DNA from 2 places in the Micromonospora sp. NPDC048947 genome. Region 1 is predicted to be linked to the other one. Evidence: riboswitches for the same ligand, from Rfam matches in the RefSeq annotation. Region 1 holds a riboswitch; the other holds the start of a gene.
What was found. Region 1 has a riboswitch for S-adenosylmethionine ahead of thrC (threonine synthase). Riboswitches for the same ligand answer to the same signal wherever they lie in the genome.

Region 1 (4,155 bases):
CAAGAACTTCAAAAGTCTTCGGCGAAATGCCCTCCCGCACGGAGCATCTTGCGCCGTCCGGTTCCTGCCGTCAAGTCCGTAGCGGCGGGTTTTCCACACTCACAGCGAAAACCCAGTTACCGACTGATCCACTTGGCCGCCCGGGTCAGCCGAGGAGACCGGCGTCGCGAGCGGCCCGCAGCGAGGGCTTGATGTGGTGGGTCGGCCCGACCTGGCCGGCCACCGCGTCGATGGTCTTCAGACCCTCGCCGGTGTTGAACACGACGGTCTCGGCCGTCGGGTCGAGCCGACCGGACTCGACCAGCTTGCGCAGCACGGCCACCGTGACCCCACCCGCGGTTTCGGCGAAGACCCCTGTGGTGCGGGCCAGATCGCGGATGCCGGCGCGGATCTCGTCGTCGTCGACGTACTCCATCCAGCCGCCGGTGCGGCGGACCGCTTCCAGGGCGTAGAGGCCGGCCGCCGGGTCGCCGATGTTCAGCGACTTGGCGATGCCGGTGGGCTTGACCGGGACGATCGTGTCGGTCTCGGCGTGCAGGGCGACGGCGATCGGGTTGCAGCCGGCGGACTGCGCGCCGAAGACCTTCCAGCCGTCGGCCGGCGCCTCGACCAGGCCGATCTCCACCAGCTCGGAGAACGCCTTGTCAATCTTGGTGAGCAGCTCGCCGCTGGCCATCGGGATGACCACCTGCGCCGGGATCCGCCAGCCGAGCTGCTCGGCCACCTCGTAGCCGAGGGTCTTGGAGCCCTCCGCGTAGTACGGCCGGACGTTCACGTTGACGAACGCGGTGTCCTCGAATTCGTCGGTCTCCACCAGTTCACCGCAGAGCCTGTTGACGTCGTCGTACGAGCCGTCGATCGCGACCAGTTCACCACCGTAGACGGCGGTGGTGATGACCTTGCCCTGCTCCAGGTCACTGGGGATGAAGACCACCGAGGGCGCCCCGGCGCGGGCCGCGTGGGCGGCCACCGAGTTGGCCAGGTTGCCGGTCGACGCGCAGGCGAACCGGCTGAAGCCGAGCGCCTTGGCGGCGGTGAGCGCCACCGAGACGACCCGGTCCTTGAACGAGTGGGTGGGGTTGGCGCTGTCGTCCTTGACCCAGAGCGGCGCGGTGATGCCCAGCTCGGCGGCGAGGTGCGGGGCCGCCACCAGCGGAGTCAGCCCCGGGTCGAGGGTGACCCGGCTGGCCGGGTCCTGACCGGCGGGGAGCAGGGCGGCGTACCGCCAGATGTTGTTCGGGCCGGCCTCGATCTGCTCGCGGGTGACGGTGGCCAGTGCGGCGGTGTCGTAGTCGACTTCCAGCGGGCCGAAACACTCGTAACAGGCGTGCTGGGCGGCGAGCGGGTAGCGGGCCGAGCAGGCACGGCAGACCAGGGCGCGGGCGGGGCTGGCGGCGGTGTCGATGCCGGAGGTGACGAGCGTCGACGTCATGTCGAGAGTCCTCTCATCTTTCCCCGCATCGCACGGTGCGGCGGGGACGGAATTGGCACCTGCCCCGCGGGTCGCTCAGCGGTGAGCGCGCGGGGTGGTTGCCGGGGCGTCGTCGGGCCGTATCCCTCAGCCCCTCTGGATGAGGTATTCAGTTGTGGGGTCGAGTCTAGGCAAAGCTGGGCGCGGCCTCCAGGGCAGATCCCAGGAAGTGGGTCAGCGGCCGCTCACGGCCACGGGGTCGGTCACCGCGATCGGGTCCGTCACAGCTGTCGGTCGGGGCAGCGGCGTGGTCCGGGGGCGGGCAGCGAGGTTCGCGGCGATCAGGGCGGCGATCGTGATGGCAGCCCCGACCAGTTCGACGGGCTCGGGGCGGTAGCCGCGGGCGATCTGCACGGCGAAGGTGGTCACCGGGACCAGGTTCATGAACAGCGCGGCGTTGGCTGCGCCGAGTCGCTGTACGCCGGTGTTCCAGGCCAGGACCGCGATCACCGCGCCCACCAGCACGGCGTACGCCAACTGCGGGGCGACCGCCGCGAGGTCGGCGGCGGCCGGCGCGTGCTGCCAGCCGACGGCGTCGGCGCCGATGCTCAGGACGAGCATGGCGGCGGTGCCAGCGAGCGCGGTGAGGGTGGTGAAGCGCAGCGGGGACCATTCGCCGAACCGGCTGGCACCGTGGGTGTAGATGCCCCAGCCCAGCACGGCGCCGATCATCATCAGCCCGCCGAGACCGAACTGGCCGAGCCCGGCCAGGCTGCCGCGGGTGATCACCAGGCCGACTCCGAGGAGCGCCACCAGGGAGAGGGCCAGCAGCAGCGGCTTCGGGCGTACGCCGTCGCGAGCCCAGCGCACGAGTTGGGTGATCACCGGCGTGGTGGCTACGAAGAGCGAGATCTGCTGCGGGGCTGCGTGTTCGAGCGCCAGGTTGGTGAGCAGGTTGAAGCCCGCGAAGCCGACCACTCCGAGCACCACCACCTCCAGCGCCCGGCCTCCGTGCCGAAACGCGCCGGCACCCTCGCGGAGCAGCAGGATGGCGACCAGGACGACGGCGGCCAGCAGGTAGCGCGCTGTGGTCAGGTTGAGCGGGTCGACCCGGTTGAGCGCGCTGGCCAGGATCGGGAACATCACGCCCCAACCGAGCACGGCGACCAGTGGGTACGCGGTGGCGCGGGATCGCATCAGCAACTCCAATGTTCGAGTATCGTCGAACCAACGACACCGACATTAGGGTGTTGTTCGATTATTGTCGAACAAGGGTTACACTGGTCACATGGAGCCGCACGAACCCGACCTGGCCGCCGTTCCGGTCACCAACGTGCTTGCCGCACTCGCCGACGACGTGCGGCTGCAGATCGTCCGGGCGCTCGCCGAGGGCGGCGAGGCCGCCTGCGGCAGCTTCGACTTCGGTGTCTCCAAGGCGACCCGCAGCCACCACCTCAAGGTGCTGCGCGAGGCGGGCCTGACCCGGACCCGGGCCGCCGGCACCAGTCGACTGGTCCGGCTCCGCAGGGACGAGCTGGACAAGCTCTACCCCGGCCTGCTGGACGCGGTCCTCACCCACCGCCCGCCGGCCTGACCCTTTCGCTTCGGCCCTTACGCCGCGTCGCCGCCGGTCACGGCCGCGGGGCGGGTAGGACCTGCCACTCACGCACGCTGTGGAGCTGAATCGTTTACGACATCAGCGCAGCGCCGGGAGCCGGCGCGCGGGCGCAGAGCCGGGAGCCGGCGCGCGGGCGCAGAGCCGGGAGCCGGCGCGCGGCCCTCGCGGAGCACTGCGGGGGGCGATCTCTGGCCGGCGCGTCGCCGGGGCCGCCTCGTCGAGGCCCCGGCGACGCGGTACGGGTGCGGTCAGACGACGATCGAGCTGCTTTCGGCCATCGACGCCACCGGCGCGGACTGAATGTCGCGGCGACGCGCGAGCAGCGTGTCGAGCGCCCAGGCACCCGGACCGAGAGCCGCCACCAGCAGGAACGCCCAGCAGAAGAGCGCTGCCCGCTCGCCTCCGTTGTGCAGCGGCAGCAGAGCGTCGGGCTGGTGCACAACGAAGTAGGCGTACGCCATCGAGCCGGAGGCCAGCAGCGCGGCGGGTCGGGTGAAGAGCCCGACCAGCACCAGTACGCCGCAGACCAGTTGAATCAAGGCAGCCCACCAGCCCGGCCAGGTGCCGAGCGGTACCGCCTTACCAGTCATCGGGTTGCCGCCGAACAACCCGAACACCGAGGACAGTCCGTGCAACGTGAACAGCAGGCCGATCACGATGCGGAACAGGGACAGGGTCGGCCCGCCGAGCCGAGAGACGTTCATGGCACCTCCATCGAGGAGAGTGAATGGGTCCCATCGATCCTGGGGCACGCGGGCATCGAAAATCATAAGTTCCTTGCTGGTGGGAAAATCCCTCCTGAAAACGGTGTGAACCAGGGCTCCCGCACCCCTCCCCCGTGATGTCGCAAACGATTCAGCTCCAAAGGGATACGGGGAGATGTCCCGCACCAGTTCGTGTGGCGGCGCAGAGAGAGCCGGCGAGGCCGGGGCCGGGCGGTGGTGTGTTGCGCAGGTGGGCGAGGATCAACAGATGATCTCCCGCGACTCGGCAGCACAGCGCCGCCTCACAGCGACTGTCGCGATGGCTCTCGTGCTTGGCGGCTGCACCCGTGACCATCGCGGCCAGTCCGGAGACCCGAGCCAGCCGCCCCCCGCGTCGAGGGCGGAAGCGGGCCCGACCGCCA
Region 2 (4,155 bases), on a different contig from region 1:
CGCGTTCTCGCCGGCGGCCGTCCGCGTCTCGTCGCCGAAATCGTCGAGAAGCTGGTCCTCGTCGGGTTTCGTGTCCCCGCGGAACGTCAGCGTGGTGGTGCCGGCTCGCGCTGCGTACTCCCACTGCGCCTCGCTGGGCAGCTGGAACGGCAACAGCTTGAGCACGTCCTCCAGGTCGCCTTCGAGCCGCGCAGTGCCGGTGTCCGCCTCGGCGTAGTCGTCTTCGTACTCGGGCAGCCAGTGCTGGACCTGCGCCACGGTCAGCGGATGCCGGGCAAGCAGGAACGGCTCGACCCGCACCTCGCGTACCGGCTGTGCGTCCTTGGCGCTGGCGAGGAACGGCTCGATGGTGTCCTCGACTCCTCCGCTGCGCTCGATCGCGCGTACCGCGTCCAGCTCCGCCTCGGACAGTCCCATCCGGAACGTGCCGCCCGGAACCTCCCGGAACACGACCCCCGACGGAACATGCCGCCATGCCGGTCGCCCGGCCACGATCTCCTCGGTCCACATGGCGGCGAACGCTAGCAGCCAATCCGTCCGGCGGTCTCTCCCGATGACCCGCAGCTCGCGCACTCATCAACCGAATGTGGCGCTTCTGACCGGCGCTATGCCGCGTTGGTGCTGATCGGCACGTCGATGACATCCCGTGCGACCACGATCCCGTCCTTGACGGCCGGTTGACTGGCAGGAGCGCGTATTCGTTCGACGCGAATTCTTCCTCAATGGGGCGGCCGCTGTCGGGGCGCGTCACGCACCGTAGCCAGAGCGGGCTAGCGTCGGCGTCCGGATCTGCCGAGATGAGCGCGCCCCAGTGGGAGCGGGCTGCACATCGTCGCTATGGTCGCTGTCGTGGAGACACTGGGCCGACTTGCCGGAGTCACGGTCGACTGCCGGGATCCGCAGCGGCTGGCTGACTTCTGGTCCGTGGTGCTTGGAGGACGCGTGACGGAGTCTCTTCCCGGCTGGCGGCGCGTCACTGTCGCCGGGGGCGGCCCGGTGCCGACATTCCAGCCGGTCCCGGAGCCCAAGGCCGGCAAGACGCGACTACACCTCGACATCGCCGTTACCGACGTTGACGAAGCGGTCGATCGGATCGGGATGTTGGGCGGGCGGTGGACAGGTGAACGGCATGACTACCAAGAGGGCGCAGTCCTCGTCATGACCGACCCGGAGGACACCGAGTTCTGCGTCGTGCAGTACTACCGGGTGTGATCTGGTTAGGCTTTCGACCGAGCATCCGAGACCTGCTGATGGCGTCGTACGCACCGTCGTCGTTGCACACTGATCACAAGCGGCCGCGAGAGTGTGGAGCCGTCGACGCACTCTTCTGCCGCTGTCTGCGCGCTGCAGGCTTGTCCGTAGCGCTCGGTAACCGCACCGACAGCGCGGCTGCTGTTCGCGATATCGGGTACCGTCAACAGCAGCCGGCTGGACTGGCGGTCAACGAGCGGTGGACAAGAATTCTTTCTGGGCCTGGCGGAGGCTGCTGAGGTCGTGGGGGACGGGCATGACGCCGTAGCGGTCGAAGGCGTCAACGCTCGCTCCAAGCGACGGCGGCGAGTATCGCTGCCACTCGGCCAGCGGCACGCTTGGGCCGACCGCGCGTAGTGGCTCGGCGAGCCGGTCGAACTCCACCTGCTGCCACTCGCGCAGCTCGTCGAAACGCCGCGCGGAGGCCACCAGCGAGGCGGCGACCTCGGTGTTCGTGGCCGTCGGTGGCTGGACCACGTCGCCGTTCATGAGCGAGTGCCGGCCCAGCGGCAGTGCGGCCCGGTGGCCGTACCATTCGCCGACGAGCTGCGAGACGTGTCGGCAGGTTTCGCAGGCCAGCCATGACCACCGGGTTCGGGTGGTCACCGTATCCCGGACGCACAACACACACAGGTCGAGGTCACCAGGGATGTCCTGGTCCTGCCACTGCTGCTCCCACTCTGGCGTACGGGGCTGGCAGCGGCACCGCTGCTCGCGTGGGGCGCCATCGCGGAGGTGCCCGCAGGTCAGGCAGACCGCGAAAGCGGCAAGGTTCAGCTCTTCGGATGGCACGGTGAACTCGCCTTCTGGTGCCCGGGGCACCCGCTCTTGCCGTACCGCAGCTTGCGGTCGGCCTGGTCTTCCCCCGGGAGCACCGTGCGCGGGTGGCGCGGTTGCCGGGTCAGCAAGCCGGGAGGCTTGGCGCTGACCGCTCTTGACGCCCTGGAAGGGTAGAGATCAGCGAGGTCGGGAGCAACCCCGGGCAATTCGCGGGGGAGACCTGAGCCGACGGCGGTGGCAGATCTATTCGTCGGCGGCGAGTCGGAGCCGGGCAAGCAGGTCGGCGACCTCCGGGTCAGTTCATGATCTGGGCCGTAGACGACGCAAAGGTCGTCGTGCAGCGGTTGCAGCTCGTTCACGTCCTCGGCGGGCTTGTCTTCGGGGACCAGCAGTATGCCGATGTTGCGGCGCAGGTCGAGAGCCGTGGGGGAGACGTCGCCGGAGGCGGCGCGTACGTGCGTCAGTACCTGCCGGAGCTGGCACGAGAGACCACCCGCAGCTGTCGATTACCGTGCACTCGACAATGCGCGGGTCCTCGCTGCTTCGCCAGGCGTTCTAACGGCTGACCGGCTCCTTCGTGGTCCGGCTGGTCCGCCGCAGGTGGCCCCCGATCGTGGCCGCATGGTCGTCGACCGGGGGTCGAAGAACGTACGTCAGGCGATGATCGGCGGAAGCTGTCCGTGGGGGAGGTCGGGCGGGCTGCTCAGCTCCGCCAGGAGGGCGTCCACCGCGGGCCGTTGCGGCGTGCCGCCGAGGGCACGGGTGACCGCGAAAATGCGTCGCTCGATGGTCGGCTCGACCAGTGGTTCTACGTGCACCCCGGGTGGCACGTGGCGTAGCGCCAGCTGCGGCACGAGCGCGGCGCCCAGCCCGGCCGCGACGAGGTCCAGCGTGAGCGCGAAGTCGACGGCACGGTGCCGGATGTCCGGCTCGAAGCCGGCGAGCCGGCAAGCGTGCAATGTGGACCGCAGGCAGGGCGTGTGCTCGGCGCTGGCGATCCATGGCAGGTCACGCAGCTCGCTCAGCCGGCCGGTGCGACGGCGCCATTCGACCGGGGTGATCAGGTGCATCGGGTCGGTGGTGACCGGATGCCGGTCCAGGTCGTCGACGAGTGGCACGGGCACGTGGTCGTACTCCTGTAGCACCACTACGTCGAGGGTGCCGGAGCGCAGGTCGAGGCGGCTCTGTTGGTCTTCGGCCTCGATCACCCGCACGTCCAGCTCTGGGTGCTTCGCCCGCGCGCGGGCGGCGGCGGGTGCTACCAGCGCGCCGGCTGCGGACGCGAACGCGCCGACCCGTACCGTGCCGCTGACCCCCTGGCGGAGCGCGGCGAGCCCGGCCACCGCCTGCTCCACCGCGTCCAGTACGTCCTTCGCGTGGTTGGCCAGCACCTGGCCGGCCGGGGTGAGGACGATTCCGCGCCCGGCCCGCTCGACCAGCTCGTGCCCGGCTTCGCGGGACAGCTGGACGAGCTGCTGTGAGACCGCCGAGGGGGTCACGTGCAGCGCCGCGGCAGCGGCGGTGACGCTGCCGCGCAGCGCGACCTCGTGCAGCACGCGCAGGCGGCGTGCGTCAAGATCCATGTAGCCACGCTACAGCAGCGATGAAGAACGTTGAACTGGTCCTTAAGTATTTTCTCGGGCAACGTGGCTGCCGTGAAAACATCGCACCGACTTCTCGCCGTGCTCGTCGCCGCCATCTGGGGCGTCAACTTCGTCGCCATCGAGCTGGGCCTGCGCGACCTGCCGCCGCTCGTGCTGACCGCGCTGCGCTTCGTCGCGGCGGCGGTGCCACTGGTCTTCCTGGTGCCGCGCCCCAGCGCCCGGCTCCGCTACGTGATCGCCTACGGGCTCGTGCTCGGCGTACTGAAGTTCGGCGCGCTGTTCACGGCGCTCGCAGCCGGCATGTCGGCCGGTCTGGCCTCGCTGGTGCTGCAGGCGCAGGCGCTGATGTCGGTGCTGCTCGCGGCGGCAGTGCTGGGCGAGCGGCCGGCGCGGGCGCAGGTGGCCGGCGTACTGGTCGGATCGGTCGGCATCGGGGTGTTGGCGATCGACAGCGGCGGCCACGCCACGGTGATCGGCTTCGTGCTGACGCTGTTCGCGGCGGCCAGCTGGGCCACGGCGA

Region 2: it holds a riboswitch for S-adenosylmethionine, as region 1 does, so the genes downstream of both, AB0B98_RS11270 (hypothetical protein) here and thrC (threonine synthase) in region 1, are expected to answer to the same signal.

Annotation. Positions count from the first base shown of each region.
Region 1 is NZ_JBEZFO010000037.1:1,518-5,672, reverse strand. It holds gene thrC (threonine synthase) at 146-1,432, opposite strand; SAM riboswitch class I at 1,443-1,578, opposite strand; gene AB0B98_RS32010 (DMT family transporter) at 1,646-2,608, opposite strand; gene AB0B98_RS32005 (metalloregulator ArsR/SmtB family transcription factor) at 2,700-3,005, shown strand; gene AB0B98_RS32000 (DoxX family protein) at 3,278-3,733, opposite strand; gene AB0B98_RS31995 (DUF4232 domain-containing protein) at 4,002-4,155, shown strand, end outside.
Region 2 is NZ_JBEZFO010000006.1:121,898-126,052, forward strand. It holds gene AB0B98_RS11260 (SUMF1/EgtB/PvdO family nonheme iron enzyme) at 1-510, opposite strand, end outside; gene AB0B98_RS11265 (VOC family protein) at 838-1,212, shown strand; gene AB0B98_RS11270 (hypothetical protein) at 1,441-2,043, opposite strand; SAM riboswitch class IV at 2,071-2,191, opposite strand; gene AB0B98_RS11275 (LysR family transcriptional regulator) at 2,685-3,614, opposite strand; gene AB0B98_RS11280 (EamA family transporter) at 3,687-4,155, shown strand, end outside.